Regions from separate parts of the Streptomyces sp. 5-10 genome, predicted to be linked through region 3. Evidence: riboswitches for the same ligand, from Rfam matches in the RefSeq annotation. Region 3 holds a riboswitch; each other region holds the start of a gene.
The links. A riboswitch is a leader RNA that binds a small molecule or an ion and turns the genes downstream of it on or off. The one in region 3 is predicted to bind cobalamin.

Region 1 (10,205 bases), on a different contig from region 3:
CGCCTCCGGGCCAGCCGCCTCCGCCACCGCCCCAGCCACCGCCGCCCCAGCCTCCGCCGCCACCCCAGCCACCACCGCCGCCACCTCCGGGGTTGTCCTGGTAGACGATGGTGGCGGGCGTGCCGCCGAAGGACACACCGGTGACGCCGCGCAGGTTCTGGCCGAACAGCCGGACGTAGTTGCCACCGGCGGCGGGGCCCGAGTCGGGCACCACGGCGAGCAGCGTCGGCGGCCCCACCGGCGGCCAGTAGCCCGCGTTGGCGGCGGTGGCGGTGTTGGCGGCGTTGGCGGCGGCGGCGGCGTTGGCGGCGGCGGTCGCGAGTGCGGTCGAAGTCATGGTCGGTCCTCCCGGGGAAGGGTTCGGGTGAGGTGCGCCGACGGCGTGCCGACGGACGTGAGCACACACCGCCGGTCAACGCCTCGTCGTCGCCGCGCGGTTCTGGGACAGGCCGCCACCGGAGGAACGGGGAGCTGCCGGGCAGCCGGTCAAGGGCGCGCGGGGCGATGCGCGGATGAGGGTGAAGCCACGGGGCGGACGCCCGGCTCCTGGGACGGCCGACGAGGTATGGGGCAGCCTCGGCGGCCGGCCACGTTTCCAGTTATCCACGCCCCTCGGCGTCGCTCAAGGCCCTCACGGCGGCCATCACTCGTTTGGCGCATCAGGGCGCGTGTGGCGCCGAGCTTGTATGACAAGCGCTCGGCTATTCGGGCGAATGCATGCCGAGGGGTATGGCTTGCCGTCGCTCGTCATGCCTCTAATGAGTGACATCGGCAGTGCCGACCCATCCGTGACATCGGCCGTGCCGACCCCCGTATGACCACCCGGGGAGGAAACGATCCGATGAGCCTCGCCGCGTTCCTTCTCGCCCTCGGCACCACCTGCCGGATCACCCGCTTCATCACCAAGGACACCCTGGCGGCGGGGTTCCGGATCTGGGTCGCCGACCGTTTCGGCGACGACTCCCGCGCCTCCTACCTGGTCAACTGCGGCTGGTGCACCAGCACATGGGTGGCCGCCGCCATCGCCGCCTACGCCTCCTTGCTGCACACCACCGCGTGGTTCGACCTCCCGGCCACCGCCCTGACGCTCTCCTACTTGGCCGGTGTCGCCTCGCGGTGGCTGGACTGACACCCACACCCCCCACACCCCCCCACACCCTCCACAACGCCCCACAACGTCCCGAGGGAAAGGCAGGGAACAATGGCCTGCAACTGCGGCGGAAACGCACCCCAATGGCCGCCCCAACCCGTTGTCGTCTATGAGCTGACGCTGCCGGACGGCACGGTCCGGCGCTACGTCACCTACCAGGAGGCCGACGCCGCCAACCAGCGCGCGGGCTCCACCGGAGTGATCACCGCCGTCACCCAGTGACGCCGGGGACCACCCCGGCGCCCACCCCCGGCGCACGGCGACCCGGCTGTCAGTGGCCTGCGGCAGACTGCGGGCATGGATATCACGATCAGGCACGCGCGGGACGAGGAACTGGACGGAATCGGGGAGCTCACCGCGCAGGTGTACCTGGGGGACGGGCTCCTGGACTTCGAGGACAGTGATCCTTATCTCGCCACCCTGCGCGACGCCCGCCGCCGGGCCGCCGAGGCCGAGCTGCTGGTCGCGGCGGACGCGGCCAGCGACGAGGTCCTGGGCGCCGTGGCGTTCGCCGTGCACGGCGGGGCGTACGCGGAGCTGGCCCGCCCCGGCGAGGGCGAGTTCCGGATGCTGGCCGTCCGCCCCGAGTCGCGCCGACGCGGCGCCGCCGAAGCACTCGTACGAGCCTGCCTGGACCGGGCCCGCGCACTGGGCCTGCGGCGCATAGTGATCAGCAGCCAGCGGTCGATGACCGCCGCCCACCGCCTGTACGAGCGGCTGGGTTTCGTCCGTGCCCCGGAGCGCGACTGGGCGCCCCTGCCGGGGACGGACATCACCCTCTGGGCCTTCACCGTGGAGCTGTGACGCCCGCCGCCACACGCCCAAGTGATGGCCTGACGCGCGCCCCAGGTCACGGGCCACCTCCGGAACGCATGAGCACATTCATGCGAAACTCCGCAGCTCCGACACAAGATATGGGGGCGCGTGCGTCGGCCGACACAAGATGTATGCTCGTGCTCGCTGTCGCCGCAGGGGAATCCGGTGGGAATCCGGAACTGTCCCGCAACGGTGTACGTGTGCGCTCAATTCGGCGTGCCCGTGAGTCCGAGCACCTGCCGACGGCCCTGTGAACACGTCCCCCGGCCTCGAGGGTTGGGCCGATGGACGCTGCGTGGTGTGCCCGGCGTACGAGGAGTGCGGCATCGGCATGCCCGTACGCGCCCATCGCACCACCCCTCGTGGCCCCAGCCCAGCGAGGGAGAGCACCTCAGTGACCATCGCGCCCGCCGATCCGGTTTCAGCGCAGGCGGCTTCTCAGGCAGCGGACGACGCGCCCGGGACCGCCCTGCTACGGACCCTTACCGGACTCACCGCCGACCTGCCCGCCACCGATCCCGGCAAGGTCGCGGCCGCCGCCCTGCGCGGCCGTCATCCCGGCTCGGACGAGGCGGAGTTGCGGGCCCTCGCGACCGAGGCGGCGGCCGGGCTGATCGCCGAGGAGCCGGAGTACTCGCGGCTCGCGGCGCGGCTGCTGGCGCTCACCATCACGCAGGAGGCGGCCGGGCAGGGCGCGGTCTCCTTCTCGGCCTCCGTCCGGGTGGGCCACCGCGAGGGCCTGCTCGCCGACTCCACCGCGGAGTTCGCCGCCGCCCACGCCGAGCGGCTGGACGCGCTGGTGGAGCGGGCCCTGGCCGACGGCGCCGACAACCGCTTCGGCTACTTCGGGCTGCGCACCCTCTACAGCCGCTATCTGCTGCGCCACCCCCTCACCCGTCAGGTGATCGAGACCCCGCAGCACTTCCTGCTGCGCGTGGCCTGCGGGCTCGCCGAGGACCACTCGGAGCGGGCGCTGGAGGACGTGGCCGAGCTCTACCGGCTGACCAGCACGCTGTCGTACCTGCCCAGCTCCCCCACGCTGTTCAACTCCGGCACCCGGCATCCGCAGATGTCGTCCTGCTATCTGCTGGACTCGCCGCTGGACGAGCTGGACTCGATCTACAACCGCTACCACCAGGTGGCGCGGCTGTCGAAGCACGCGGGCGGCATCGGCCTGTCCTACTCCCGCATCCGGGCGCGCGGTTCGCTGATCCGGGGCACCAACGGGCACTCCAACGGCATCGTGCCGTTCCTGCGCACGCTCGACGCCTCGGTGGCCGCCGTCAACCAGGGCGGCCGGCGCAAGGGCGCGGCCTGTGTCTACCTGGAGACCTGGCACGCGGACCTCGAGGAGTTCCTGGAGCTGCGGGACAACACCGGCGAGGACGCCCGCCGCACCCACAACCTCAACATCGCCCACTGGATCCCGGACGAGTTCATGCGCCGGGTCGAGGCGGACGCCGACTGGTCGCTGTTCTCCCCGGTGGACGCGCCCGATCTGGTGGACCTGTGGGGCGAGGAGTTCGACGCCGCGTACCGCAGGGCCGAGGCCGAGGGGAAGGCCGTCAAGCAGGTCCCGGCCCGCCAGCTGTACGCCCGGATGATGCGCACCCTCGCGCAGACCGGCAACGGCTGGATGACGTTCAAGGACGCCGCCAACCGCACCGCCAACCAGACCGCCGAGCCCGGCAGGGTCGTCCACTCCTCCAACCTCTGCACCGAGATCCTGGAGGTCACGAACGACGGCGAGACCGCCGTGTGCAACCTCGGATCGGTCAACCTCGCCGCGCACCTGGGCGAGGACGGGCAGCTGGACTGGGAGCGCCTGGACGCCACCGTCCACACCGCCGTGACCTTCCTCGACCGCGTGGTGGACATCAACTTCTACCCCACGGAGGAGGCCGGGGCCTCCAACTCCCGCTGGCGCCCGGTGGGTCTGGGCCTCATGGGCCTCCAGGACGTCTTCTTCCGGCTGCGGCTGCCGTTCGACTCGCCCGAGGCCACGGCGCTGTCCACGCGGATCTCCGAGCGCATCATGCTCGCCGCGTACGAGGCGTCCTGCGAGCTCGCCGAGCGCCACGGCCCGCACCCCGCCTGGGCCGAGACCCGCACCGCGCGCGGTGTGCTGCACCCGGACCACTACCCGGACGCGGTGGCCACCTGGCCGGAGCGCTGGCAGGCGCTGCGCGCGCGGATGGCGAAGTCCGGGATGCGGAACTCACTGCTGCTGGCGATCGCGCCGACCGCGACCATCGCCTCCATCGCGGGGGTCTACGAGTGCATCGAGCCGCAGGTCTCCAACCTCTTCAAGCGCGAAACGCTCAGCGGGGAGTTCCTCCAGGTCAACTCCTATCTGGTGGACGACCTCAAGAAGCTGGGCGTCTGGGACGCCCAGACCCGCGAGGCGCTGCGCGAGTCCAACGGCTCGGTCCAGGACTTCTCCTGGGTGCCCGCGGACGTACGGGAGCTGTACCGCACCGCGTGGGAGATCCCGCAGCGCGCCCTGATCGACATGGCGGCGGCCCGCACCCCGTACCTCGACCAGAGCCAGTCGCTGAACCTCTTCATGGCCTCGCCGACCATCGGCAAGCTCAGCTCGATGTACGCGTACGCCTGGAAGCGCGGCATCAAGACCACGTACTACCTGCGCTCGCGTCCGGCCACCCGGATCGCCCAGAGCGCCCGGGGTGGCGCCGCCGCCACCCCCGCGCCCCTCCCCGTGCAGGAGGCCCCGGCCGAGGCCGACGCGATCGCCTGCTCCCTGGAAAACCCCGAGTCCTGCGAGGCCTGCCAGTAATGCCCACCGCATCCGAGATGACCACCGTGAACACCGCGCCGGGCCACACCAAGAACCTGCTGGATCCCGGGTTCGAGCTGACCCTGCGGCCGATGCGGTACCCGCAGTTCTACGACCGCTACCGCGACGCGATCAAGAACACCTGGACCGTGGAGGAGGTCGACCTCCACTCCGACGTCGCCGACCTCGCCAAGCTCTCCCCCGGTGAGCAGCACCTGATCGGCCGTCTGGTCGCCTTCTTCGCGACCGGCGACTCGATCGTGGCCAACAACCTGGTGCTGACGCTCTACAAGCACATCAACTCCCCCGAGGCGCGGCTGTATCTGTCGCGGCAGCTCTTCGAGGAGGCGGTGCACGTCCAGTTCTATCTGACGCTGCTGGACACCTACCTCCCCGACCCGGACGACCGCGCCGCGGCCTTCGCCGCCGTCGAGAACATCCCCTCCATCCGGGAGAAGGCGGAGTTCTGCTTCCGCTGGATGGACTCGGTGGAGAAGATCGAGCGGCTGGAGACCAAGGAGGACCGCCGCCGCTTCCTGCTCAACCTGATCTGCTTCGCGGCCTGCATCGAGGGGCTGTTCTTCTACGGCGCCTTCGCGTACGTGTACTGGTTCCGCTCGCGCGGGCTGCTGCACGGCCTGGCGACGGGCACCAACTGGGTGTTCCGCGACGAGTCGATGCACATGGAGTTCGCCTTCTCGGTCGTGGACACCGTCCGCGAGGAGGAGCCGGAACTCTTCGACGACGAACTTCAGCGGCAGGTCACCGACATGCTGAAGGAGGCCGTCGAGGCGGAGCTCCAGTTCGCCCGCGATCTGTGCGGCGAGGGGCTGCCGGGCATGAACACGGCGTCGATGCAGGAGTATCTGCAGTGCGTGGCCGACCAGCGCCTGCGGCGGCTCGGCTTCGCGCCGGTCTTCGGCTCGGAGAACCCGTTCTCCTTCATGGAGCTGCAGAACGTCCAGGAGCTGACCAACTTCTTCGAGCGGCGCGCTTCGGCGTACCAGGTCGCGGTCGAGGGGTCGGTCGCCTTCGACGACGACTTCTGATGTCTACAGGGCGGGCCGGACCCGGAGAGGTCCGGCCCGCCCTGTGCGGTGGGACACACTCAGTCGTTGGGCACCGTCTCATAGCGGGCGGTGCCCTCGGCCATCTGCTTCAGCACATCCTTACGGTCGCGCTTGGAGAGCCGGTCGATGTAGAGGTAGCCGTAAAGGTGGTCGGTCTCGTGCTGGAGACAGCGCGCGAAGTAGCCGGTGCCGCGCACCGCGATCGGCTCGCCGTTGAGGTCCTGGCCGCGCACCACCGCGTAGTCGGGGCGGGCCAGCTCCGCGTAGGCCGTGGGGACCGACAGGCAGCCCTCGTTGGAGTCGTCCAGCACCCGGCGGTCGGCCGGCAGCTCCTCCAGCACCGGGTTGCACACCACGCCCACATGGCGAACGCCCTCGTCGTCCATGCAGTCGTAGACGAAGACCTTAAGGTCGACACCGATCTGGTTGGCGGCCAGGCCCACGCCCTCCGCCGCCCGCTGGCTGGCGAACATGTCGTCGACGAGCCGCGCGAGCTCCTCGTCGAACACGGTCACGTCCCGGCACTCCTTGTGCAGGACCGGGTTGCCGTACACGGTGATCGGGCGGGCGGTGCCGCGCTCGCGGAAGGCCCGCTCGCGCTCCTCGCAGTCCTCCGTGTCCACGATGAACTCGTCGTCCACCCGCTGCTTCGTCCCTTGCTGCGACATCGTCCGCCGTATGCCTTCCTTCAACCGTGATGCGTCGCCCTACAGGGTACGGGCACGGCGCGGCGGGGCGCGGTGCGCTTACGCACTGTGACCGGGCTGCTGGCGGACCACGCAGCGGAGCCGCATATCGGTGCTTTCCCCTCCCCGCCCCTCCCCGCTACCGGGGCTCCGCCCCCGGCCCCCGTGGCCGACGAACCGACCGCAGCCGCGATCAGCTCACCGACCAGGACACCGACCGCGCCACCCGCGACGCGGTGATCGAGCAGCCGACCGGTGACCAGGAGGCCAGGAGGCCAGGGGGCCAAGGCGTCCGCGGGCCCGACGGTGAGGGCGCGAGTGCCTGCACCGGCGGCCTGATCGCGGTCGGCACACCAGCGCAGCGGAGACCCGCGCACGTCCGGGGCTCCCGGCCGGGGTCTGGGGCAGAGCCCCGCCCCAGGACCTGGGCAGAGCCCCACCGCCAGCTGGGGCGAAGCCCCGGTTCGGGGCCAGGGGCAGAGCCCCGGTCCGGGGCCTGAGGCGACGCCCCGGTTCAGGGCCAGGGGCAAAGCCCCACCGGGGCCAGAGGCAAAGCCCCGGTTCAGGACCAGAGGCAAAGCCCCAGATCAGGACCAGCGGCAAAGCCCCACCGGGGCCAGAGGCAAAGCCCCGGTTCAGGACCATAGGCAAAGCCCCACCGGGGCCAGAGGCAAAGCCCCGGTTCAGGACCATAGGCAAAGCCCCACCGGGGCCAGAGGCAAAGCCCCAGATCAGGACCAGCGGCAAAGCCCCACCCGGGGCCAGGGGCGAAGCCCCGGATCGGGGCCAGGGGCAGAGCCCCGCCGGGGCCTGGGGCGAAGCCCCAGATTCGGGAAGGGGCGGGGAGGGGACAAGCCCGCCGCAGGCGCCGCGATCCGCCCGACACCCCTAAGACCCAGTGCAGCCGCCAGCCGCCAGCCGCTCAGCAGACCTCTTCCAAGTCCCGCCACTCACGCGTATCCGGGCTGTCCGCGACCCACCCGTCCAGCAACCCCCGCACCAGCCCCCCAGGCGCCGCGATCCCGCATTCGCGCTCGGGAACCCACAGCGAGCCCGAGCCCGCCATACGGTGGCCCAGCGGCCCGGGGTGGCCCGGTTCGCTGTGGTCGTGGGGGTCCAGATGCTCGCCCTCGCCCTCGTCGCTGGGCATCCGGCTCTCCGAGCAGGAACGACACAGCAGCCGCACCGACGACGACCAGTCCTCGGCCGCGAAGCCCGCGTCCGCCGCGAGCCGCTCCAGGGCGTCCCGGTCGGCCTCGGTGGCCGCCTCCAGCAGCACCACCCAGGTCGGCACCGGGGACGGCGCCCACAGCTCGATCTCGTCGAAGACCGGGTACACGGGGCCCGCGGAGGTCGCCCGCTCACCGTGCGGCACACCGTCGTGCAGCACCACCTCGCCCCAGCGCCGCCCTGACGACGGCAGCGGGATGGACAGCACCTCGATCCGGGCCGGGTCCAGCCGGCGGCCCCAGACGACCTCGGCCTCGCCCTCAGGGGACAGCCGCACCGCCGCGCTGCCCAGCTCCATGCCGAGCGGCTCACCGGACGCGGACGCCTCTCCGGGCACCTTCAGCCCGTACGCCTGCCAGGCGCGGCGGGCCAGCGGCCAGTCCTGGAGCGCGGTGGCCGCGATGCCCACGTTCCACCAGTCCGGAGCGCCCGTCTCGCGGTCCAGCAGCGCGACCGCCCGCAGCCCCGCGGCGCGCGCCTGCTCCCAGTCGTGCCGGAACTTGTGCAGCAGCGCCAGGTTGAACCAGGACTCCGACAGCCACGGCTCCAGGTCGGCGGCGCGGGTCAGCAGCGCGCCCGCGTCCTCGTACCGGCCGTCGCCGATGAGCGTGAACGCACGGTCCGTGGCCTGCCGCCATGAGGCGGACGGCCGGTGCCGTACCTTGCCGAAGATCTTCACGATTCCCGCCTGCCGGTATCGAAGTCGTCCCGTACCAGATGCCTTCGCGGACGGCGTCGCCCTCCCTTGAAGACAACCTGCCACACATTCGCGGACATCTCAGCCCGACCCCTCACCCTGCGGCCGGGATGCGACGCCCACCACACCTCCTTGCCACCGGCCATCTGGCCTGGCACCCCTCTCCTCGCATCCAACCATGCCCCTCGGGAGGCCCGCTCATTACCGGCGAGTTCTCAGTTCTCACCGGGGCCGGTCGCCGGGGCCGGTCACCGGGGCCGGTCACCGGGCCGGTCACCGGGACCGGCCGTGCACCCCGCGCGACAGCACCGTGGCGAGCGCCTCGACCACGACCGGGTCGAAGTCGCGCGCCGTGGCCAGCCGCAGCCGCTCCAGGGCGCGCAGCGCGGCCGCCCCGGCCGCTCCCTCGGCCGCGGGCCCGCTCACCAACTCGGTGTACGCGTTCACCGCGCGCACGATACGCGCGGCGAGCGGCTGCTCGCGGTACGGGTCCGCCTGGCGCTCCACGACCAGCGCTACCTCGGCGGGTACCCCGGTCTGGCGTACCACAGCGCCGCCGAGCAGCGCGATTTTGCGCTGCTCGGCGGCGGGCAGCGGTTCGGTGGCCCCGGCGGGCACCGGGTCCACCAGCGACAGCTGGCCGATGTCGTGCATCAGCGCCGCGTACTCCAGCACGGTCAGCCGGGGCTCGGAGAGGCCCAGCTCACGCCCCACGGCCCGGCTGAGCCCGGCCACCTCGCGGGCGTGGCCCGTCGGGGTGTACCCGGCTATCTCGGTCGACCGGGCCAGGGAGGCGATGGTCTGGCGGTAGGTGGCCCGTATCCCGGCGTAGCGGCGGTAGGAGTACTGGATCAGCAGCAGCGGCACCGCCAGCACCGGCACCGGCCACAGCCCGGCGACGGCCACGGTGAGCGCCATCACGGCCGCGGTCGCGCACACCGCAGCCCCCACGCCGGGCAGCGACCGCAGCTCGTCGCGGAGCAGCGGCCCGTAAGGCCAGCCGGTACGGGCGCGGGCGAGCGCGGCGGCCAGGACGGCGTCGCAGAGGGCGGTCAGGGTCAGCAGGGCGAGCAAATAGCCGACGATGGACGGGCCGTGGCCGAGCCAATCGGCCAAACGGCCGGTCCGGTGCAGCGGTTGGAAGCAGACGGCAGCGAACGCGGCGGTCAGCACCCGGCGGGCGGTGTGGCCGGGGTCGACCGGGCAGCCGAGCGCGAGCGGCGCCACCAGCCCGGCGAGGGACGCGGCCACGACGACGGTGACCACCTGGAGGACGCCGTGGGTGGCGGGCTCCCCGCCGAGCCGCCCGAGCAGGGCGTATCCGAGGGCGCCTGCGGCGGCGAGCGGCGCGGGCTCACCGCGCGGATCGGGCACTCCCCCGCCGCCGCCCGGCAGCGCGGGCGGCGCCTCGACGCACCGGATCGCCTCCCCCACGGCGATGAGCGCCCCGAAGGCCAGCGCCGCCTCCGCCTGCCGCGCCCCATGCCACTCGGTCCACACCAGCGCCACCACGGCAAGCGCCCCCGCCGCGCCATACACGGCGACGACCGTAAGGCCGCCACAACGCCCCCGGGATATCCGCTCCCGCCCCTCCTCGCGCGCGGCGACGGTCTCGGCTCGTTGGCGTCGGGCGCGATGAAAGGCCCGGGCGTGCCGCTCGGCGATCCGCGCAAGGGCGTTAGGGGTCCGGGAAGTGGCCACTACCGAGGCGGGACGAGCCCCCCTGGCAGGCCACTGAGCCGCGCTTTCATCCCGCCCC
Region 2 (10,205 bases), on a different contig from region 3:
CTTACCGCGTATCCCGCTCATCCGCCGCCCCTTTCCAAGGCCCGGGGCCGCCCCGTCAACGCCCTCAGGACCGGCCGGGCCGCTACGGACACCCCGAGCGACAGGACGCCGACGCACCGCGACAGCCGTATCGCCCGCTCGATGTCGGCCGACTCCACCGGCCGCCCGCCGGAGTTGAGCACCGGCCGGTGCTCGACCCGGCCGCCGTACGCGAGGGTGCCGCCCAGCCGGACGCCGAGCGCGCCCGCGAAGGACGCCTCCACCGGGCCCGCGTTGGGGCTCGGATGGCGCCGGCCGTCGCGCCGCCAGGCGCGCCACGCACCGCGCGGATCGGGGCCCGCGAGCGTCGCCAGGGCAGCCGTAAGGCGCGCACCGGGCCAGCCGGCCACATCGTCCAGCCGGGCCGCCGCCCAGCCGAACCGCCGGTAGCGCGGCGACTTGTGGCCCACCATGGCGTCCAGGGTGTTGACGGCGCGGAAGCCGATGAGCCCCGGCACACCGCCCACGGCGCCCCACACCAGCGCGCCCACGACCGCGTCGGAGGTGTTCTCGGCGACCGATTCGACCACCGCGCGGGCGATCTGCGGCCCGTCCAGCGCCTGCGGGTCGCGGCCGCACAGATGCGGCAGCCGCTCCCGGGCGGCCTCGAGGTCCCCGGCGGCCAGCGCACCGCCGACGGCCCGTGCCTCACGGCCCAGGCTCGTGCCGCCCAGCACGGCCCAGGTGGCGGCGGCGGTCAGCGCGACCTCCGCGCCACGGCGGCCCCCGAGGCCCCGTACGGCGCGGGTCAGCAGCGCGGCACCGGCGGCCGCGCCGCCCGCGCACAACGCGGTGTGCAGGGCCCCGTAGCCCCGGTGGTCGCGCCACAGCCGGCGCTCGGCGGCCCCGGCGGCGCGCCCGAACGCGGCCACCGGATGGCCGCGGCGCGGATCACCCGTGGCGAGGTCGCCGAGGAAGCCGAGGGCCGCGCCGCACGCGAACGAGGCGTGGTCGGCACGCATCCGTCAGGCCGCCGTCACGCCTCGGCGCGGCGATACGGAAGGCGATACGGAAGCGGATCGGCCGGAGGGGCCGGAAGAGCCGGAGCGGACAGGGAGGGCTGGCGGCGTGGCGGTGCCGGGCATGGCGGTATGTCCTCACTCAGGGTCCTCGCCCTGGTTCGACGTGACCGGCGGTGAGAGTCTCCTGGCTCCCGGATCCGCGGCCCTCCCGGTCTTCCAGCCCCGCGTACGCGACGAACCGTACGGACGAGCCGTGACCCCATACAGGCGATGGGAGGGTGCTCCCCGGTGACAGTGGCGGGACCGCGCCGGATTCTCACCGGCTTCCTCTCCTGCCGCCGTTTGGCTCGGGAAGTCCACCATGGGCCGCGAATGGCCGTCAACTCGCATATGACCCATCACGCCCGAGTGTGCCGAGCCCCACAGACAACCGCCCCTCACAGGACGGCCGCCGGACGGTCGGCGCTGGTCAGCGCCACCATCCGGCGGCCGGTGGGTGGTTTGGGGAAGCGGCGTCCTCAGGCGACGATCAGATAGATGCCGTACGCCACGACCGCGGCGCACACCGCGAAGCAGGCGTACGCGCCGGTGCGCGCGAGCGGGGAGCCGTCCACCGCGCCCCCGGGCACGGTGGCGGCCGTGCCGCCCTGCTCCGGCGTCGCCTTACGGGAGGTGCCGACGATGCCCAGGGTGAAGACGCCCACCATGCCGACCGTCACCGCGAGGCTGACGCCGAAGACCTGGCCGAGTGCCGCCCAGTCGATGTTCATGTTTCCTGGCTCCTTAACGGGTGGTGCTGCTCGCGGCGGCGGGGGTGGGGGTCTGCTCGGGCGTGTTCTCCGAGGTGCCGTCCTCGGGGGCGGCGCTCGCCGTACCGGCGGGCGGCGGGGCCACGGACCGCAGTGCGGCCGTGACGGCGCCCACCGGCTCCTGGGCGGCGACCTCGTTGACGTTGGTGTGGTCCACGGGCTTGCGGCGCGACAGCATCCAGATCGCCCCGCAGGCCAGGACGGCGAGCACGGCCACCGCCGTGATGCCCGCGTTCCCCTGGTCGGCCAGGAGCGCGGCGGCGCCCGCCACCAGACCTGCGGCCGGCAGGGTCAGCACCCAGGCGACCACCATCCGGCCCGCGGTCGACCAGCGCACCACGGCGCCCTTACGGCCGACACCCGCGCCCATGACGGCGCCGGAGCAGACCTGGGTGGTGGACAGCGCGAAGCCGATGTGGGAGGAGGCGAGGATGACGGTCGCGGCGCCGGTCTGGGCGGCGAAGCCCTGCGGCGGCTGGATGTCGGTGATGCCCTTGCCCATGGTGCGGATGATGCGCCAGCCGCCCAGGTAGGTGCCGAGCGCGATGGCCAGGCCCGCCGAGACGATGACCCACAGCGGCGGGTCGGAGTCGGGCGCGACCACGTTCCCGGTGACCAGCGCCAGGGTGATCACGCCCATCGTCTTCTGGGCGTCGTTGGTGCCGTGGGCCAGGGAGACCAGGGCGGCCGAGGCGATCTGCCCCGCGCGGTAGCCCTTCGCGGTGTCCTCCGGGGAGCGGTCGCGGCCGAGCCGGTAGGTGAGCCGGGTGGCGGCCAGCGTGGCGATGCCGGCCACGACCGGCGCGGCGACGGCGGGGATCAGGACCTTCATGACGATCGCGTCGCCGTTGACCCCGTCCAGGCCGACGGAGACCACCGTGGCGCCGATCAGACCGCCGAACAGGGCGTGCGAGGAACTGGAGGGGAGTCCGGCGAGCCACGTCACCAGATTCCACAGGATCGCGCCGACGAGTCCCGCGAAGATCACTTCTGGCTGGATACCGGATCCCTCGTCGATGATCCCGCCGGAGATGGTCTTGGCCACCTCCACGGACAGGAACGCGCCGACGAGATTGAGGACGGCCGACATCGCCACCGCCACCCTGGGCCCGAGTGCTCCCGTGGAGATGGTGGTGGCCATGGCGTTAGCCGTGTCGTGAAAGCCGTTCGTGAAGTCGAACACCAAGGCCGTGACGATCACGATCCCGATGAGAAGCGTGATGTGTTCCATACACCCGGTCAATCAGTTCGAAGGTCGTTAGTGGCACGGTGAACGTAAGGAAACAGGGTGAACGGGAGATGAACTGAGTAGGGCATCGGGGTGACATGGTTGCGGGATCGCCAAGGCCCTGTGAATTCCAGCCTACGTTCCCGTGTCGTACGGGAGTTGAGGCGCGATCGAGAGCCGCCGGAGCGGGCCCCGGGGCCGCCCCCGCGGCCGCCCGCCGTCCCCCCACGTTCACCCTTCCGGAGCCGGGTGCCCACGAAGCGCGGCCGTAGTCGCCCGCCGCGCCCGTTCCGGTCCCGCCGCCGCGCGGCCGGCGGCCGCCTGGAAGGATCGGGCCCCGGAGGTGAGGGCAGGTGACCCAGTCGCGATCCACGCGGCAGCCGCAGCCGCGGCTGACCCATCCCCTGCGGCAGGCATGGACGCAGGTGGTGAGTACGGCCCGCAGGACCACCGCCGACGGCCTGGTCGTCGGCACCTCGGGCAATGTCTCGGCCCGGGTCGGCGACACCGTCCTGGTGACCCCGAGCGGCGTCCCCTACGACCGGCTCGGCCCCAGGGACGCCGTCGCCGTCGATCTGGACGGACAGCAGGTCCTCGGCACGCTGAAGCCCACCAGCGAGCTGCCCATGCACCTCGCGATCTACCGGGAGACCGACGCCGAGGCCGTGGTCCACACCCACGCCGTCCACGCCACGGCCGTCTCCACGCTCGTGGACGAGCTCCCCGCGATCCACTACATGACCGCCGCCCTCGGCGGCCCGGTCCGCGTCGCGCCGTACGCGCTCTACGGAACCGACGAACTGGCCGACGCCATGCTCGAGGCGCTGCGCGACCGCAGCGGCTGTCTGCTGCGCAACCACGGCACCGTCGTCCACGGCGCCACCCTGGACCAGGCCTACGACCGCACCGCCCAGCTCGAATGGATGTGCCAGGTCTGGCTCACCGCGGTCTCCGTGCCCGGCCGCACCCCCTCCCTGATCCCGCCGGACGAGATGCGGCGCGCCGCCGAGAAGCTGAGCGGCTACGGCCAGAAGGGCTGAGCCCGCCCGGCACGCCCCCGGGCCCCGGCCGGGCGGTCACCCGGCCGGGCACGCCCGCTGGCCGGGGGCCGCCTCCCCGACCACACTGGGAGGGATGCGTCTGCGAACAACGGCGGTCGCGGCCGCCACCACCCTGCTGAGTGTCGGCGTGGCCGCGGTGGCGGCCGGACGGTACGCCACCAGCGCTGCGCTGAAACCGTCCGCCAACCGTCCGCTGCCGAACGAGGCGCCGCTGACCGTCCACGCGACCGCGGCCGGCCAGATCACCCTGACCCGTTCGCTCGCCTCGCTGCGCCCCGGCACCTACGGCCTCACCGGCCGCTCCTGCCACGCCGTCGTCGGCCCCGTCATCGAGGACGCCCCGCACCCCGCCGACTGCGTCGTACGCCGCCTGGAGCGGGTCACCCACGGCGAACTCACGCCCGGCACCCGGGTGCGGCTGACCCCCCAGGTGCACATCGGCAACCCACGGGACGCGCTCGGCATCGACCACGCCGACGTGGACGTGCCCGCCGAACTCGGTCCGCTGCCCGCCTGGTTCATCCCCGGCGAACGCTCCACATGGGTGATCACCACCCATGGTCTCGGCACCACCCGTGAGCACCCTATGGTCGTCATGCCCTTCCTGCGGCAGCTGCGGGTGCCGGTGCTCGACCTCGCCTACCGGGGGGACCCCGGCGCCCCGCGCTCCGAGGACGGCATATCCCACCTCGGCGACACCGAGTGGCGCGACCTGGACGCGGCCATCCGTTACGCGGTGTCGTACGGGGCGACCGGGGTCGTGCTGCACGGCTGGTCCATCGGCGCCTCGATGGCCCTCCACGCCGCCGCGAACTCCGCGCTGCGGCACCGCGTCACCGGCCTCGTCCTGGACTCCCCGGTGCTCGACTGGCAGGCCACCCTGCGCGCCCTCGCCGCGGCCCGCGGCATCCCCGCGCCGCTGCTCCCGCTCGCCCTGCGCGCCGCCGAGGGGCGCACCGGACTCCACGACAGCAGGCTCCCGGAGGTGGCCGACCCGGAGCGGCTGTCCGTGCCCACACTCGTCGCCCACGGCCCCGACGACACCCTCGCGCCCTGGCACGTCTCGCGCGAACTCGTCGACCGCAGACGGGATCTGGTGACCCTTCACACGGTGCGGCAGGCCCCGCACGCGGCCATGTGGAACGCGGACCCCAAGGCGTACGAGGAGGCACTGCGGCGCTTTCTGGTACCGCTCCTGTGAGCCCCGTGAGGCGACCTCCAAGCCCCGTGAGGCGACCTCCCGCGCCGCCCTGACCTCCCGCGCCGCCCGACCTCCTGTGGCGCCCGTAAGCCGCCCGACCTCCCGAGGCGCCCGTAAGGCGATCTGTAGCGGCCGTAAGGCGGTCGCGAAAGCGCGTGCCGGGCGGCGCGGGAAGCGTTCGCGGGGCGGCGGCGGAAGCGTCCGTAAGATGGCGTGAACCCTTCGCGGCGACCGCCGGACGGGTGCCGATTGGGCTTTCGGGCCGTCAAAGGCGAGACTGCTTCCGTGACGTCCCGTACTCCGCGCGACTCCCGGCTCCGACTTGTCCGCAACCGGCCGATGGCCACGGCCCGCCGGCCCGCGGTGAACCGCGGCTCAAGACCGGCGCCCCGTCCGCCGGAGGGCACTCCGCCCCCGTCGGAGCTGGCCAGACAGGCCAGGGCGGGGCTCACCGGGGCCGTGGCGATCGCCCACTGGGCCGCGGCCGAGCACGGCGCTCCCGGCGCCCTGTCCGACGAGGCCGCCGCCCGCGCCGCCGCGGCGCTCGGGGTGAGCGAGCGGGAGGTGCGGAGCGACTGGGACCGCGCCCGCCTCATCGGCCTCATCGAGCACCACGCGGGCACCACCCGCCCCGGCTGGCGGCTCCAGGCATGGGACCGGGACGACAGCGCGGTGCTGCGGGGCTGGGTCGCGCTCCTGGACGCGTGGTCCCTGGCCTGCCCCGCCCCCGAGACGGCCGAGCCGACGGCGGTCGCCGAGGTCGTCGAGGCCGTACCGCAGTTGCTCTCCCTGCTGCAGCTCTCGGCCGGTCCCGTGCAGATCTCCGCCCTGCTGGACATGCTCCGGCAGCGGGTCGCTGAACTGCGCACCGAGCGGTGCGAGGTCCCCCAGGAGGCCACGGAGCCCCGGGAGCCCGCCGATGGCGCCGGGGACGCCGCGAGTGCCGCCGGCGCCGACGACGCCAAGGAGGCCGAGGACGCCGAGGACGCCGCCACGCTGGAGGGGCTGCTCGACTGGGCCCTGGACGCCCTCTGGTCCGTCGGGGCGCTCACGGTGCGGGAGGGGCCCGAGGACGGGCCGGAGGGCGCCGGGAGCGCGGCCGACGACGCCAAGGGCGACGGCCGGGAGGCCGAACTGACCGCGCTCGGCAACTGGGCGGTGTGGGTCAAGCTGGAGCAGATCTGCGTCGCCGCCCAGAGCCCGGCCGGGAACATCGAGCAGCCCGCCGCCGACATGCTGCGCGGCTGTGCGGGCCTGACCCCGGGCCCCGCCCGCGCCGAGTACCGGGCCTGGCTGGCGGCCCGCCCCGTCGGCAGCGCCGTCACCGAGCTCATCGACGCGGCGCGCGGCGACGACGCGCTGCTGCGCGGGCTCGCCTTCGAGGCGCTGCGCGTCGTCGGGGCGCCCGCCGAGCCCCACGTACGGGCGGTCGTCGACGAATCGTGTCTGCGGCCGTACGCGCTCCTGTGGCTCGCCGAGCACGAGGGCGCCGACCCGGACGAGGCGCTGGACGCGCTCACCCGCGAGGAGGCCACCTGGCTGTGGGTGGACACCGCGGCGGCCATCTCCGACCACGGGGAGGGCCCGCTGCTCGTCCGCCACCTGGAGTCCGCCGTCCAGGGCACCGTGCCCGCGCTGCTGGCGGAGGTACGGGCCGTGGGGCACCCCCGCACCGTGCAGGTCCTGGTGGCGCTGGCCGCGGCCCACCCCGATCCGGCCCTGGCCAAGGCGGTGCGCCGGGCGGCCTTCCAGGTGCACACGGGCGGGGCCTGAGGGGAGCGGCGGCGGGGAAAGCCGGGGGAAAAACGACTTGCCCGCCCCGCTAAACTAGCCGCATGGCAATTCTCCTCGTGCATTAGACGGCGTCGGCCGCCCTCGTCCGTCCCGTCCGCCGTCCACCCTGCCCAGGAGTAATTCCCGTGATCACCGCCTCCGGCGTCGAGCTGCGTGCCGGCGCCCGTGTCCTCATCGAGTCCGCCTCCTTCCGTATCGCCAAGGGCGACCGCATCGGTCTCGTCGGCCGCAACGGCGCGGGCAAGACCACCCTCACCAAGTGCCTGGCCGGTGAGGGCATCCCGGCCGGCGGCACCATCACCCGCTCCGGTCAGGTCGGCTACCTCCCGCAGGACCCGCGCACCGGCGATCTCGACGTCCTCGCCCGCGACCGCATCCTCTCGGCCCGCGAGCTCGACTCCGTGCTCCGCAAGATGCGCGAGAACGAGGACCGGATGGCCAACGGCAAGGGCGCCACCCGCGAGCGCGCGATGAAGAAGTACGAGCGCCTGGAGACCGAGTTCCTCACCAAGGGCGGATACGCCGCCGAGGCGGAGGCCGCGACCATCGCCGCCAGCCTCGGCCTGCCCGACCGGGTGCTCGGCCAGCCGCTCCATACGCTCTCCGGAGGTCAGCGGCGCCGGGTCGAGCTGGCCCGGATCCTCTTCTCGGACTCCGACATCCTGCTGCTGGACGAGCCCACCAACCACCTCGACGCCGACTCGATCACCTGGCTGCGGGACTACCTCAAGACCTACAGCGGCGGCTTCATCGTCATCTCCCACGACGTCGACCTCGTCGAGACGGTGGTCAACAAGGTCTTCTACCTCGACGCCAACCGCTCGGTGATCGACATCTACAACATGGGCTGGAAGCTGTACCAGGCCCAGCGCGAGGCCGACGAGAAGCGCCGCAAGCGCGAGCGCGCCAACGCCGAGAAGAAGGCCGCGGCGCTCAACGCGCAGGCCGACAAGATGCGCGCCAAGGCGACCAAGACCGTGGCCGCGCAGAACATGGCCCGCCGCGCCGAGAAGCTGCTGGCCGGTCTGGAGGAGGCCCGGCAGTCCGACAAGGTCGCCAAGCTGCGCTTCCCCGATCCGGCCCCGTGCGGCAAGACCCCGCTGACCGCGGAGGGGCTGTCGAAGTCGTACGGCTCCCTGGAGATCTTCACCGATGTCAACCTGGCCGTCGACAAGGGGTCCCGGGTCGTCATCCTCGGGCTGAACGGTGCCGGTAAGACGACCCTGCTGCGGCTGCTGGCCGGGGTCGAGAAGCCGGACACCGGCCAGGTGACCCCCGGCCACGGGCTGAAGCTGGGCTACTACGCGCAGGAGCACGAGACGCTCGACCCGGACCGCACCGTCCTGGAGAACATGCGCTCCGCCGCCCCGGATCTCGACCTCGTCGACATCCGCAAGACGCTCGGGTCGTTCCTGTTCTCCGGCGACGACGTGGACAAGCCGGCCGGGGTGCTCTCCGGTGGTGAGAAGACCCGGCTGGCACTGGCCACCCTGGTGGTCTCCTCGGCCAATGTGCTGCTGCTGGACGAGCCCACCAACAACCTCGACCCGGCCAGCCGTGAGGAGATCCTCGGCGCGCTGCGCACCTTCGCCGGTGCGGTGGTCCTGGTGACCCACGACGAGGGCGCCGTGGACGCGCTCCAGCCGGAGCGGATCATTCTGCTGCCGGACGGTGTCGAGGACCTGTGGGGTCAGGAGTACGCGGACCTCGTCGCGCTCGCCTGACGAGCCCCGGCAGCGGGCGGGGCAGGCCCGGCGGAGGGGCAGGGGGCGGCGTTCCGGACGTCGCCCCAAGAGTCCGGTTCCTCCGGTCCGATCCCCTACTTGTAGATCATTCGGCCTAGGCGTGATCCATCATCTGAGTGAGAACGGCTGGTATCGCGGCGCGTCGCGGGCGACCGGCGCACACCACGTGCCGTGCGCCGGTCCGGATCTCTACGACGTAGCTCACGTATGCCCTGACCTGCCTCTTCGTCGGTGAACACGAAAGAGTGTCAGGTTGAACAGCGCCGGAATCCTTGCTTCCGAAGGCCGTCGTGCCGCGATTTCCCGCAATCCTTCATCCACAGACCTTGCCGAATGGGTGGCCAGGAAGCCCTGTAGGGGTGATCATGAGAGTCCAGAGCGCACTTCCCATGAGGAGGCACGGGTGGCCGAGACTCTGAAGAAGGGCAGCCGGGTGACCGGCGCCGCGCGCGAAAAGCTCGCGGCAGACCTGAAGAAGAAGTACGACTCCGGGGCGAGCATCCGGGCGCTGGCCGAGGAGACCGGCCGTTCCTACGGATTCGTTCACCGGATGCTCAGCGAATCCGGAGTTTCCCTACGGGGACGCGGCGGTGCGACGCGAGGCAAGAAGGCCGCCTCGGCCTGATCGCCCGCATGCTCCATCACCATCAGCAGGCAGGGACAGAGGTGCCACCCGGCTGATCGTCGGTTCGGCCGGGTGGTTACTGTGCAGTCACTTGTACTGACCGCACCCGACCGGAGGCCCCTGTGACCCTGCTCGACAAGGACGGCGTATCGCTCACCGTCGATGACACGGTCGCCACGGTGACCCTGAGCAACCCGGCGAAGCGCAACGCCCAGTCGCCCGCCTTGTGGCGGGCGCTGGCCGAGGCCGGAAGGCTGGTGCCGGGCACCGTGCGCATCGTGGTGCTGCGCGCCGAGGGCAAGTCCTTCTCGGCGGGTCTGGACCGTCAGGCGTTCACGCCCGAGGGGTTCGACGGCGAGCCGTCGTTCTTCGACATGGCGCGCGGTTCCGACAGCGAGCTGGACGCGACCATCGCCGGATACCAGGACGCGTTCACCTGGTGGCGGCGGAACGACATCGTGTCGATCGCCGCCGTCCAGGGCCATGCCGTCGGGGCCGGTTTCCAACTCGCGCTCGCCTGTGATCTGCGGGTCTGCGCGGACGACGCACAGTTCGCCATGCGCGAGACCAGCCTCGGGCTGGTGCCGGACCTCACCGGCACCCATCCGCTGGTCGGGCTGGTGGGATACGCCCGGGCGCTGGAGATCTGCGCCACCGGGCGCTTCGTCCATGCCGAGGAGGCCGAGCGGACCGGGCTCGCCAACCTCGTGGTGCCCGCCGCCGAGCTGGACGGCGCGGTCC
Region 3 (10,205 bases):
GGAGATCCTGGACCAGATGGCGGAGGCCGAGGCCGAGCTGCACGCCCTGTCTGATGCTGCTGCGACACGTCGAGTCGGCCCGGTCGATCACCCTGCTGCCCGCCCTCGCCATCACCCCGGACCACGCCGTCGCCACCCGCGAGCTCAGCACGCCGGTGCACCGCAACATCACCATCGCGGTGCGGCGCGGCACGACGCGGCGCGCCGCGGTGAACGCGGTCGTGGCGGCCCTGCGCGACCACCCCGAGATCCCGGCCCTGTCCGCCCCGCACCAGCGCAACCAGCACCCTGCCCGGGACCGCTGACGGCCGGGCCGCTCGGGAAGGGGGTGACGTTGCCGCTCGAGCCCGTCGTGATACTTTCGGTGCCGCCGTGCGCCGCCGCGAACCGAGGAGGTGAGACCGATCAACGCTGTGACAGGTCGGGCCCCCTTCTCCCGCATGGCCTGGGGAGTGCCCGCGGAAGGCCTCCCGAAAGGCTTGCGACGCAATGCGCTTCACCTCTGAGACATCGTCCGACGGTGTCCGCGAACAGCTCTTCACCCTCGGTGAGGTTCCCGGCGCGCTGTGGACGCCGGAAGGCGCCGCCGGTGCCCGTCCCCTGATCCTGCTGGGACACGGCGGCGGTCAGCACAAGAAGGCCCCGGACATCCTGGCCCGCGCACACCGCTCCGTGGCCGAGTGCGGTTTCGCGGCGGTGGCGGTCGATGTGCCCGGGCACGGCGACCGGCCGCTGGACGAGGAGTACAACCGGATCGCCACCGAGAACCAGGCTCGGGTGGAGGCCGGAGCCGAACTGGCCCCGCTCATCGCCGAGTTCCAGGCACTGGTGGCCCGCCAGACCGTCCCGGAATGGCGGGCGGTGCTGGACGCGGTGCGGCAGCTCGATCACGTCGGCACCGGTCCGGTGGGCTACTGGGGGATCTCGCTGGGCTGTGGCCTCGGCGTTCCGTTCGTCGCCGCCGAGCCCCGGGTCCGCGCGGCGGTGCTGGGCCTGGGCGGGGCGTTGGCCTCGGCCGAGGCCGCCGCGCGGATCACCGTCCCGGTGGAGTTCCTGGTGCAGTGGGACGATGAGCGGGTGCCGCGTGACCAGAGCCTGGCGCTCTTCGACGCCTTGGCCTCGGCCGAGAAGACGCTGCACGCCAACCCCGGCACCCACGCGGAGATCCCGGCCTTCGAGCTGGACAGCACGCTGAGGTTCTTCTCCCGGCACCTGGTCTGAACCCTCCGGCACCTTGGGGGACCAGCGCGAGCAGATGGCCGCCGTCGCCAACGTCCACCGCGCCGCCGCGGCCGTCCGCCAGCACCTGGAGAACTCCGCGCCGCGCCCGCACGATCTGACCTGGACCGGCTTCGTGTGCCACCCGGCTGATACAGGGCGATCCGCGCGAGGAGGCCACCGACATCGGCTTCCGCGGCATCCGCCCGCGAGCGACCCTGAACCGAACCACCGGCCCCGAACCGGATCCCCAGCCGACCAAGGAGTGGACCACATGGATCTGAATGCCTGGCTCGCCACGGCCGTGGCGTCCAACGCCGACTGGATGAAGAGCTTCGGCCCCTACCAGGCCCATCCGGCGCTGGCGGTCGACGACGCCCGGTTCGCCACCGCGTTCGAGGCCTTCACCGAGCGGCTGAAGGACAACTACCCCTTCTTCCACCCCCGTTACGCGGGCCAGATGCTCAAGCCACCGCATCCGGCGGCCGTCGTGGGCTACCTCACGGCGATGCTGATCAATCCCAACAACCACGCCCTGGACGGCGGCCCGGCCACCGCCGAGATGGAGCGGGAGGCCGTCCAGCAGCTCGCCACGATGTTCGGCTACGACACCCACCTCGGCCACCTGACCACCAGCGGCACCATCGCCAACCTCGAAGCGCTCTTCGTGGCGCGCGAACTGCACCCCGGCAAGGGTGTCGCGTACAGCACCGAGGCCCACTACACCCATGGCCGGATGTGCGGTGTCCTCGGAGTGGAGGGCCATCCGGTCCCGGTGGACGACCTCGGCCGGATCGATCTCGACGCGCTGGAGCGGGTCCTGCGGACCGGCCGCGTCGGCACCGTCGTGCTCACCGCGGGCACCACCGGGCTCGGAGCCGTCGAGCCGATCCACGAGGCGTCGGCGCTGCGCGAGCGCTACGACGTCCGTATCCACGTCGACGCCGCCTACGGCGGTTTCTTCACCCTGCTGGCCGGGGCGCCGGGCCCGGAGGGGCTGCCCGAGGAGCCGTGGCGGGCCATCGCCGAGGCCGATTCCATCGTCGTGGACCCGCACAAGCACGGCCTCCAGCCGTACGGCTGCGGCGCCGTCCTGTTCCGCGATCCCTCGGTGGGCCGGTTCTATCTGCACGACTCGCCGTACACGTACTTCACCTCCGAGGAGCTGCACCTCGGCGAGATCAGCCTGGAGTGCTCCCGCGCGGGCGCGGCGGCCGCCGCGCTGTGGCTCACCTTCCAGCTGATACCGCCCACGCGGGAGGGGCTGGGGCAGTCGCTCGCGGCGGGCCGGCGGGCGGCGCTGCGCTGGGCCGAACTGATCGAGGATTCGGCGCACCTGGAGCTGTACCAGGCCCCGGAGCTGGACATCGTGAGCTACTTCCCGGTGACCGAGGCCGCCACGCTGTCGCGGATCGACGCGGCGAGCAACCGCGTCCTCCAGGAGGGGATGGCGGACAGCGACCCCGTCTTCGTGAGCACGCTCCGCGTCGGCGCCGATCGCCTCACGGCTCTCCATCCCCAGCTCGTCCGGGACGCCGACGGGGCCCGCATCCTGCGGAGTGTGCTGATGAAGCCGGAGTCCGAGGGCTATGTCGACCATCTCCACGAGCGTCTGGAGCGGCTCGCGCGTGCGTGACGGCCGCCGGGGCCCACGGTGACGAGGCGTTCCGCGCGGCCGGGGCGACCCATGTGCTGGACTCGGTGGCCGACCTGCCCGCCCTGTTGCGGGGAACCGGCGACTGAGCCCCCGCTCAGGCGGGACGGACCACATACGTGGCGCCCGCGTTCGCGGTGAAGGCCGTGACCCCCGGCTCCGGCCGGGTGGTGGCGACGGGTGCGTCCCCGGAGGTCACCCGCACGTCCTTCGCCGTACGCAGGCGTGTCGGGCCTCCGGCCCGGGCGCTCAGCCGCGCCTCGCTCAGCGCACCGCCCGTCCAGCTGACGTCCACCTCGAAACCGCCCCGCGCCAGCAGGCCCCGCACGCTGCCGTCCGGCAGGTTCGGCGGGAGGGCGGGCAGCAGGTGCAGCTCGTCATGCTGGCTCTGCAGCAGCCATTCGGTCACTCCGGCGCAGGCGCCGAAGTTGCCGTCGATCTGGAACGGCGGGTGCAGGTCGAAGAGGTTGGGGGCGGTGCGCTCGGGGGTGAGCAGATCGGTGAGCAGCTTGTAGGAGCGATCGCCCTCCTGGAGCCGCGCCCAGAAGTTGATCTTCCAGGCCAGCGACCACCCGGTCCCCGCGTCACCGCGCTGTACGAGGGTGGTGCGCGCCGCGGCGAACAGGTCCGGGGTGCGCGTCCGGCTGATCTGGTTGCTCGGATGCAGCCCGTACAGATGGGAGACATGGCGGTGCTGCTGCTCGGGGGCGCCCGCGTCCCAGTCCTGCTGCCACTCCTGGAGCTGGCCCCGCGCGCCGATCTTCATGGGGGCGAGCCGTCCGCGCGCGGCGAGCACCTGGTCCCGGAAGGCGGCGTCGGTGCCGAGGAGGTCGGCGGCCGAGGCCACGGCGCCGAACAGGTCGCGCAGCAGCTGCATGTCCATCGTCGGCCCGGCGCACAGCGAGCCGCCACCCCCGTCGTGGTGGGCGTTCTCCGGGGAGACGGAGGGGCAGGTGACCAGCGCGCCCGTGGTCGGGTCGGTCACCAGCGCGTCGAGGAAGAACTCGGCCGCGCCCTTGAGGACGGGATAGCGCGCCCGCAGCTTCGCCGTGTCGCGGGTGTAGCGGTAGTGCTCCCAGATGGCCATGGACAGCCACGCGCCACCCATCGGCCACATGCCCCAGAAGGCGCCGTCGACGGGCGCCGTGCCGCGCCAGGCGTCGGTGTTGTGGTGGGTGACCCAGCCGTCCGCGCCGTACTGAGTGCGCGCCGTGGACCGCCCGGCGACGGCCAGCTCGTCGAGCAGGGTGAAGACCGGCTCCCAGCACTCCAGGAGGTTGGCGGGCGCGGCCGGCCAGTAGTTCATCTCCGTATTGATGTTGATGGTGTACTTCGAGCCCCAGGGCGGGCTCGTCAGGTCGTTCCAGATGCCCTGGAGGTTGGCCGGCTGGGTGCCGGGGCGGGACGCCGCGATGAGCAGATAGCGGCCGTACTGGAAGTGCAGCTCGATCAGTTGCGGATCGCCGCCGGAGGCGAAGCGGGCGACCCGCTCGTCGGTGGGCAGGGCCGCCGCGTCGCTGGTGCCCACGTCCAGCGAGGTGCGGCGAAACAGCGCGCGGTGGTCCTCGACATGGCGACCGCGCAGCCGGCCGTACGGGCTGTTCGCCGCCGGGTTGAGGTCCGCCGCCGCCCGGCCCGCCGCGTCGCCATGGGCGTTCTCCCAGTTCACATAGGTGGTGCCGATGGACACCAGGACGGTGGCCGCGTCGGCGCCCCGGACGGTGACGGTCCCGCCCGCGCTGGTGGTGGTGCCGCCCTCGGCGAGCACCCGCACCAGCGCGCGGAACCCCACCGCGCCGGCCACCCCGCCCGTGGCGTCGCCGGTCCCGTCGAGGGCGGCGGTGAGCGGGTCGGGCGAGGACGGGGAGGTGTGCAGCGGGCTGTCGAACGTGGCGCCGAAGGACAGGGCGCCCTTCCTGGACGCGGACAGCCGGACGACGATGACGCGGTCGGGAGCGCTGGCGAACGCCTCGCGGGTGTACGTCACACCGTCGCGGGTGTAGGTGGTGGTGGCGATCGCCGAGTCCAGGTCCAGCTCCCGCCGGTAGCCGGACACCGCGCCGCCCGTCGGCAGCTTCAGGAGCAGGCTGCCGACGGTCTGGTACTGGGCCTGGCCGCCGGGCACACCGAGGAAGTCGGAGTTGATCAGTGTCTCGGCCTCGGGCCACTTTCCGTCGAAGACGAGCTGCCGGATGCGGGGCAGGGCGGCCAGGCCCTTGTTGTTGTCGTATTCGTGCGGCCCGCCCGCCCAGAGCGTGTCCGCGTTGAGCTGCAGCCGCTCGGTCTCGGTCCCCCCGAACACCATCGCGCCGAGCCGCCCGTTGCCCAGCGGCAGGGCGCTCAGCCAGTCGGCGGCGGGCGCGCGGTACCACAGCGCCAGCGGCCGGTCCGCCGCCTGGTGGCCGTGGCGCGCGGCGTGGGCGGACCCGGCGGGCAGACCGGTGGCCGCGAGGCCCGTGGTGGCCGTGGCGGCGAGGGCCATGAACTGCCGGCGCGGGACGTCGGGGGTCACTTGGCCACGCCCGTGGCGTAGGTGATGCCGCCGAAGAGGTGCTGCCGGGAGGCGGGCTCGGCGTAGGACTCCTTGGTGTGGCCGAGTCCGGTGCAGAAGGCCCGGCCGCCCTTGTACGCCTGGTAGCGGCTGATGGGTTGATCGCCGTTCACGGTGCCGCCGCTGTACGAGGACTCGTCCAGCGCGGCGAGCACGCGCACGGTGGGCGCGTTCGCCGCGGTGATCGGCACGGCGCCGGCCGCGGCCTTCATCACGGAGCGGCGCGGGGCGGGGGCGGGCAGGTCGGGACGTTTCCTGTGCACGGGGAACCTCCGGGGAGAAGTGTGATTCTCAAAGGGGGTTGGGCACAGCGCGCGCCGTCGCGCCTGGGGCGCCGCACGGGTCCGTGGGCGTAAGGGGACCGTACCGAGTCGGCCCCACTTTGCAAAGCCCGTTGACAAAATCCTGTGCCGGGTCAGCGTGGTGAGGCGGACCGGGGCCGCGTACCGAGGCAGGGGGTGGGTGTGCGGCACCCCGGGGACCTGCGCATAGGCTGGGGCCCTGTCAGGACAACGGCGGTAACGGGGGACACGATGCGGAAAGAGGCGGTTCGGTACCTTCGCTGTCCGTACTGCTCCGACGCCATGACGACGACCGACGGCGTGCTGCGGTGCCCGCAGGGGCACAGCTTCGATGTGGCGAAGCAGGGGTACGTCAATCTGCTGCGTGGCGCCGCCAAGTTCAGCGCGGACACCGCCGCCATGGTGGCGGCCCGTGCGGAGTTCCTGGCCGCCGGCCACTACGCGCCGATCGCCGGGGCACTGGCCGCACTGGCGCGCGCGACGGCACCGGAGGCCACGGGCGGGGACCTCGGGTGTGTCGTGGACATCGGTGGCGGCACGGGCTATCACCTTGCCCGGGTGATGTCGGAGTTCCCGGACTCCGAGGGAATCCTGCTCGACATCTCCAAGTTCGCCGCCCGCCGGGCCGCGCGGGCGCATCCCCGGATCAGCGCGGTGGTGGCCGACGCGTGGGACGGGCTGCCGTTCGCCGACGGTGCCGCGTCGGTGGTCCTCAATGTCTTCGCGCCGCGCAATCCGGCCGAGCTGCGGCGGATTCTGCGTCCCGAGGGTGTGCTGCTGGTGGTGACGCCCCGGCCGGATCATCTGCGCGAGCTGGTGGACGCGCTGGGGTTGCTGCGGGTCGGCGAGCAGAAGGACGAGCGGCTGGCGGACCGGCTCTCGGCGCGTTTCACCGAGGTGGCCCGGGAGCGGTCGCGGAGCACCATGACACTGGACCACAAGGCCGTGCCGCAGCTGGTGGGGATGGGCCCCAACGCCTGGCATCAGCAGACCGAGCGGCTGGAGGAGCGCATCGCGCGGTTGCCCGAGCCCTGCGATGTGACGCTGTCCGTCACGCTCACCGCGTACCGTCCGCTGGTCTGACGCCCGCCCCGGCCGCCAGGGCTTCGCTCGGCGCCGTCAGGTCCATACGGTGTATCCGCCGTCCACGCGGATCGCCTCGATACCGCTGATGTACCGGGCGCCGCAGCGGTCCTGGGGCAGGACGAGCTGGGGGCCCGCGCGGTCCAGCGGGGTGCCGTCCATGGTGACCGCGAGCAGGACGGGGGCACGGCCGAAGTCCGGGTCGATCTCGGCCCAGGACAGCAGCGCGCGGTGGCCGTCCGCGCCACGTACGGCGATCAGGAAGCGCAGCCGGTCCTTGCGCCGGGCGGGGTCGAAGCCCGGGCCGGCGGCGACCAGGACGTCGTGCAGGAACGGCCCGGTGAAGCGGTGGTGCTGGACGCCGCTGGTGGCGCAGTCGAAGCTCACCCGCGCCCGGTGCTGGGGCCAGGAGAGCAGCTCGGACACCGTCAGCCGGGCGGGGCGGGCCAGATCGCCGGTGAGGGCGACTTCCGCCATCGGACCGGCGGCCGTACTGGCGGCTGCGAGGGAGTCACTCACGGGCTACCACCTCCTGGAGGAGCGTTACCCGAACACCCATGCCAGGCAAACGCACATGCCATGCCGATAGACCAAAGATCGCGCTGGTGCGAGGGAGAAGGCGCCATTTCCCTGGCATCTGCGGCATGGTGACGTTCGACTCACCGGCGGTTCGGGGTGCCACCGGACCGCGGGCACAGGACGCCGCAGATCCCGTAACCGACCCCCGTCCAGGCGGCCCGCGATTACCCGGCGATTCCCGGGTGGACCAGGAGTTCCCGCGCCGCGCGGATCGACCTCGACCCGCGCCCCCGACCCGACCCGGACGGCCTCGGGGATCGGCTTACCCCATTGGGAGGACGTTGGGCCGCGATCCGCCCGACAAAGGGGCACCATGCATACGAAGCCGGTCATTTCCGGCCGCTCATCCTCAGCAAGGAGTTCCCATGCGTATGCGGACCGCCCTGTCCACGCTCGCTCTCACCGCCGCGTCCCTCGCCGTCGGCGCGACCGGTGCCGTCGCGGAGGACGGCCCCGACACCACCGTCAACAACACCACCAGCACGACCTTCCCCGGCCTGTGCGCCAGCAACCAGTTCTCCTTCGTCACCGTCCCGGTCAATCTGGTGGGCCAGTCGGACTCCAGCTCGTGCTGACCTCCTGCGCCACGAGCCCGTGAGGAGCGGAACCCCCGGCCGGCGCGGCCGGGGGTTTCCCGTGCCGTGAGTGGGCCATGCGGGCAGCGGCACCGACCGCCTCCACGTGTCCCACCTCACCATCCCGCATACCGGACGGGACCCCGCACACCGCCGGGCGGTCCCCTAGGCTGGCTGCCGCAGCTGGTTCGCCCCGTCCGCCAGGCGGGACGCGTCGCAAGAGGGAACCCGGTGGAAATCCGGGACTGCCCCGCAGCGGTGAGCGGGAACGACCGCCGTCATACGCACTGGGCCCGGTGAGAGGGGCCTGGGAAGCGACGGCCAGTAGGTGTCCTCCTGAGGAGGGCGCGCCCGTGAGTCCGAAGACCTGCCATCTGCCCGCGTACGGACCACCCGTGCGCGGACATCCCGGTGACCTCGAGGGCGGGTCGGCGAACCTGTACCAGGCGGACGACCGCGCGCCTGCCGCGCGAGGTCGTGGCGTCCGGTCCGTCACCCTTCGCGCTCTCCTCCCGTCGCCGGGACCTCAGGGATTCATCTCGCGAAGGAGATCTCCGTGACCACCAAGTCCGCGGCCGCGGCAGCACGGGCCACCGTGTACGGCTATCCCCGCCAGGGCCCGAACCGGGAACTGAAGAAGGCGATCGAGGGCTACTGGAAGGGCCGCGTCACCGCCGGCGCGCTGAGGGCCACCGCCGCCGAACTGCGCCGCGCCACCTGGCGGCAACTGGCCGGGGCGGGCATCGACGAAGTCCCCACGGGCGACTTCTCGTACTACGACCATGTGCTGGACACCACCGTCATGGTCGGCGCCGTCCCCGACCGCCACCGGGACGCCGTCGCCGCCGACCCGCTCGACGGGTACTTCGCGATGGCGCGGGGCACCCAGGACGTGGCGCCGCTGGAGATGACCAAGTGGTTCGACACCAACTACCACTATCTGGTCCCGGAGCTGGGTCCGGACACGGTGTTCGCGGCCGACTCCGCCAAGCAAGTCGCGGAGCTCAAGGAGGCCCTGGCCCTCGGGCTGACCGCGCGACCGGTCCTCGTCGGCCCCGTCACCTACCTCCTCCTCGCCAAGCCCGCCCCCGGCGCGCCCGCCGACTTCGAGCCGCTCACCCTCCTGGACCGTCTGCTCCCGGTGTACGCCGAGGTCCTGGCCGATCTGCGGGCGGCCGGTGCCGAGTGGGCGCAGCTCGACGAGCCGGCCCTGGTCCAGGACCGCACCCCGGCCGAGCTGAACACGGCCGGTCGCGCCTATCGCGACCTCGGCGCCCTCGCCGACCGCCCGAAGCTGCTGGTCGCCTCGTACTTCGACCGCCTCGGCGAGGCGCTGCCGGTGCTGGCCAAGGCCCCGGTCGAGGGGCTGGCGCTGGACTTCACGGACGCCGCCGCCGCACATCTGGACGCGCTGGCGGCCGTCGGCGGGCTGCCCCGCAAGCGGCTGGTCGCCGGTGTCGTCAACGGCCGCGACATCTGGGTCAACGACCTGGAGAAGTCCCTGGCCACGCTCGGCACCCTGCTGGGCCTTGCGGACCGGGTCGATGTGGCCGCCTCCTGCTCGCTGCTGCACGTGCCGCTCGACACGACGGCCGAGCGGGACATCGAACCGCAGATCCTGCGCTGGCTGGCCTTCGCCCGGCAGAAGACCGCGGAGATCGTCACCCTCGCCAAGGGCCTGGCCCGCGGCACCGGCGCGATCACCGCCGAGCTGGCCGCGAACCGGGCCGACCTCGCCTCCCGTGCGGGCTCCCCCATCACCCGCGACCCGGCCGTCCGCGCCCGCGCCGCCGCGGTCACCGAGGCCGACGCCCACCGCTCCCAGCCGTACGCCGAGCGCACCGCGGCCCAGCGCGCCCACCTCCGGCTGCCGCTGCTGCCGACCACCACCATCGGCTCCTTCCCCCAGACCGGAGAGGTGCGCACCGCCCGCGCCGACCTGCGCGGGGGCCGGATCGACACGGCCGGGTACGAGGAGCGCATCAGGGCCGAGATCCGGGAGGTGATCTCCTTCCAGGAGAAGACCGGCCTGGATGTACTGGTGCACGGCGAGGCCGAGCGCAACGACATGGTCCAGTACTTCGCCGAGCGGCTGACCGGCTATCTCGCCACACAGCACGGCTGGGTCCAGTCCTACGGCACCCGCTATGTACGCCCGCCGATCCTGGCCGGTGACATCTCGCGCCCCGAGCCGATGACGGTGCGCTGGACGGCGTACGCCCAGTCCCTCACCGACCGCCCGG

Region 1: linked by a shared signal. The riboswitch ahead of IEJ02_RS26360 (ribonucleoside-diphosphate reductase subunit alpha) and the one ahead of metE (5-methyltetrahydropteroyltriglutamate--homocysteine S-methyltransferase) in region 3 are both predicted to bind cobalamin.
Region 2: linked by a shared signal. The riboswitch ahead of IEJ02_RS17725 (cobalamin biosynthesis protein) and the one ahead of metE (5-methyltetrahydropteroyltriglutamate--homocysteine S-methyltransferase) in region 3 are both predicted to bind cobalamin.

The regions. Positions count from the first base shown of each region.
Region 1 is NZ_JACVYG010000026.1:58,708-68,912, forward strand. Features, by position in the region: gene IEJ02_RS26340 (IPT/TIG domain-containing protein) at 1-337, opposite strand, end outside; gene IEJ02_RS26345 (hypothetical protein) at 842-1,129, shown strand; gene IEJ02_RS26350 (DUF7196 family protein) at 1,202-1,372, shown strand; gene IEJ02_RS26355 (GNAT family N-acetyltransferase) at 1,448-1,954, shown strand; cobalamin riboswitch at 2,071-2,224, shown strand; gene IEJ02_RS26360 (ribonucleoside-diphosphate reductase subunit alpha) at 2,361-4,763, shown strand; gene IEJ02_RS26365 (ribonucleotide-diphosphate reductase subunit beta) at 4,781-5,812, shown strand; gene def (peptide deformylase) at 5,872-6,501, opposite strand; gene IEJ02_RS26375 (tetratricopeptide repeat protein) at 7,442-8,428, opposite strand; gene IEJ02_RS26380 (HD-GYP domain-containing protein) at 8,720-9,985, opposite strand.
Region 2 is NZ_JACVYG010000013.1:103,145-113,349, forward strand. Features, by position in the region: gene IEJ02_RS17720 (cobyric acid synthase) at 1-21, opposite strand, end outside; gene IEJ02_RS17725 (cobalamin biosynthesis protein) at 18-1,001, opposite strand; cobalamin riboswitch at 1,160-1,377, opposite strand; gene IEJ02_RS17730 (hypothetical protein) at 1,520-1,771, opposite strand; gene IEJ02_RS17735 (inorganic phosphate transporter) at 1,785-3,041, opposite strand; gene IEJ02_RS17740 (class II aldolase/adducin family protein) at 3,392-4,078, shown strand; gene IEJ02_RS17745 (alpha/beta hydrolase) at 4,173-5,300, shown strand; gene IEJ02_RS17750 (hypothetical protein) at 5,586-7,073, shown strand; gene IEJ02_RS17755 (ABC-F family ATP-binding cassette domain-containing protein) at 7,220-8,818, shown strand; gene IEJ02_RS17760 (helix-turn-helix domain-containing protein) at 9,243-9,464, shown strand; gene IEJ02_RS17765 (enoyl-CoA hydratase/isomerase family protein) at 9,587-10,205, shown strand, end outside.
Region 3 is NZ_JACVYG010000008.1:182,762-192,966, reverse strand. Features, by position in the region: partial or broken gene IEJ02_RS13310 (LysR family transcriptional regulator) at 1-305, shown strand, start outside; gene IEJ02_RS13305 (dienelactone hydrolase family protein) at 490-1,221, shown strand; gene IEJ02_RS13300 (pyridoxal phosphate-dependent decarboxylase family protein) at 1,493-2,854, shown strand; gene IEJ02_RS13295 (glycoside hydrolase family 95 protein) at 2,970-5,354, opposite strand; partial or broken gene IEJ02_RS13290 (ThuA domain-containing protein) at 5,384-5,584, opposite strand; gene IEJ02_RS13285 (putative RNA methyltransferase) at 5,957-6,808, shown strand; gene IEJ02_RS13280 (molybdopterin-dependent oxidoreductase) at 6,845-7,327, opposite strand; gene IEJ02_RS13275 (hypothetical protein) at 7,753-7,962, shown strand; cobalamin riboswitch at 8,130-8,351, shown strand; gene metE (5-methyltetrahydropteroyltriglutamate--homocysteine S-methyltransferase) at 8,519-10,205, shown strand, end outside.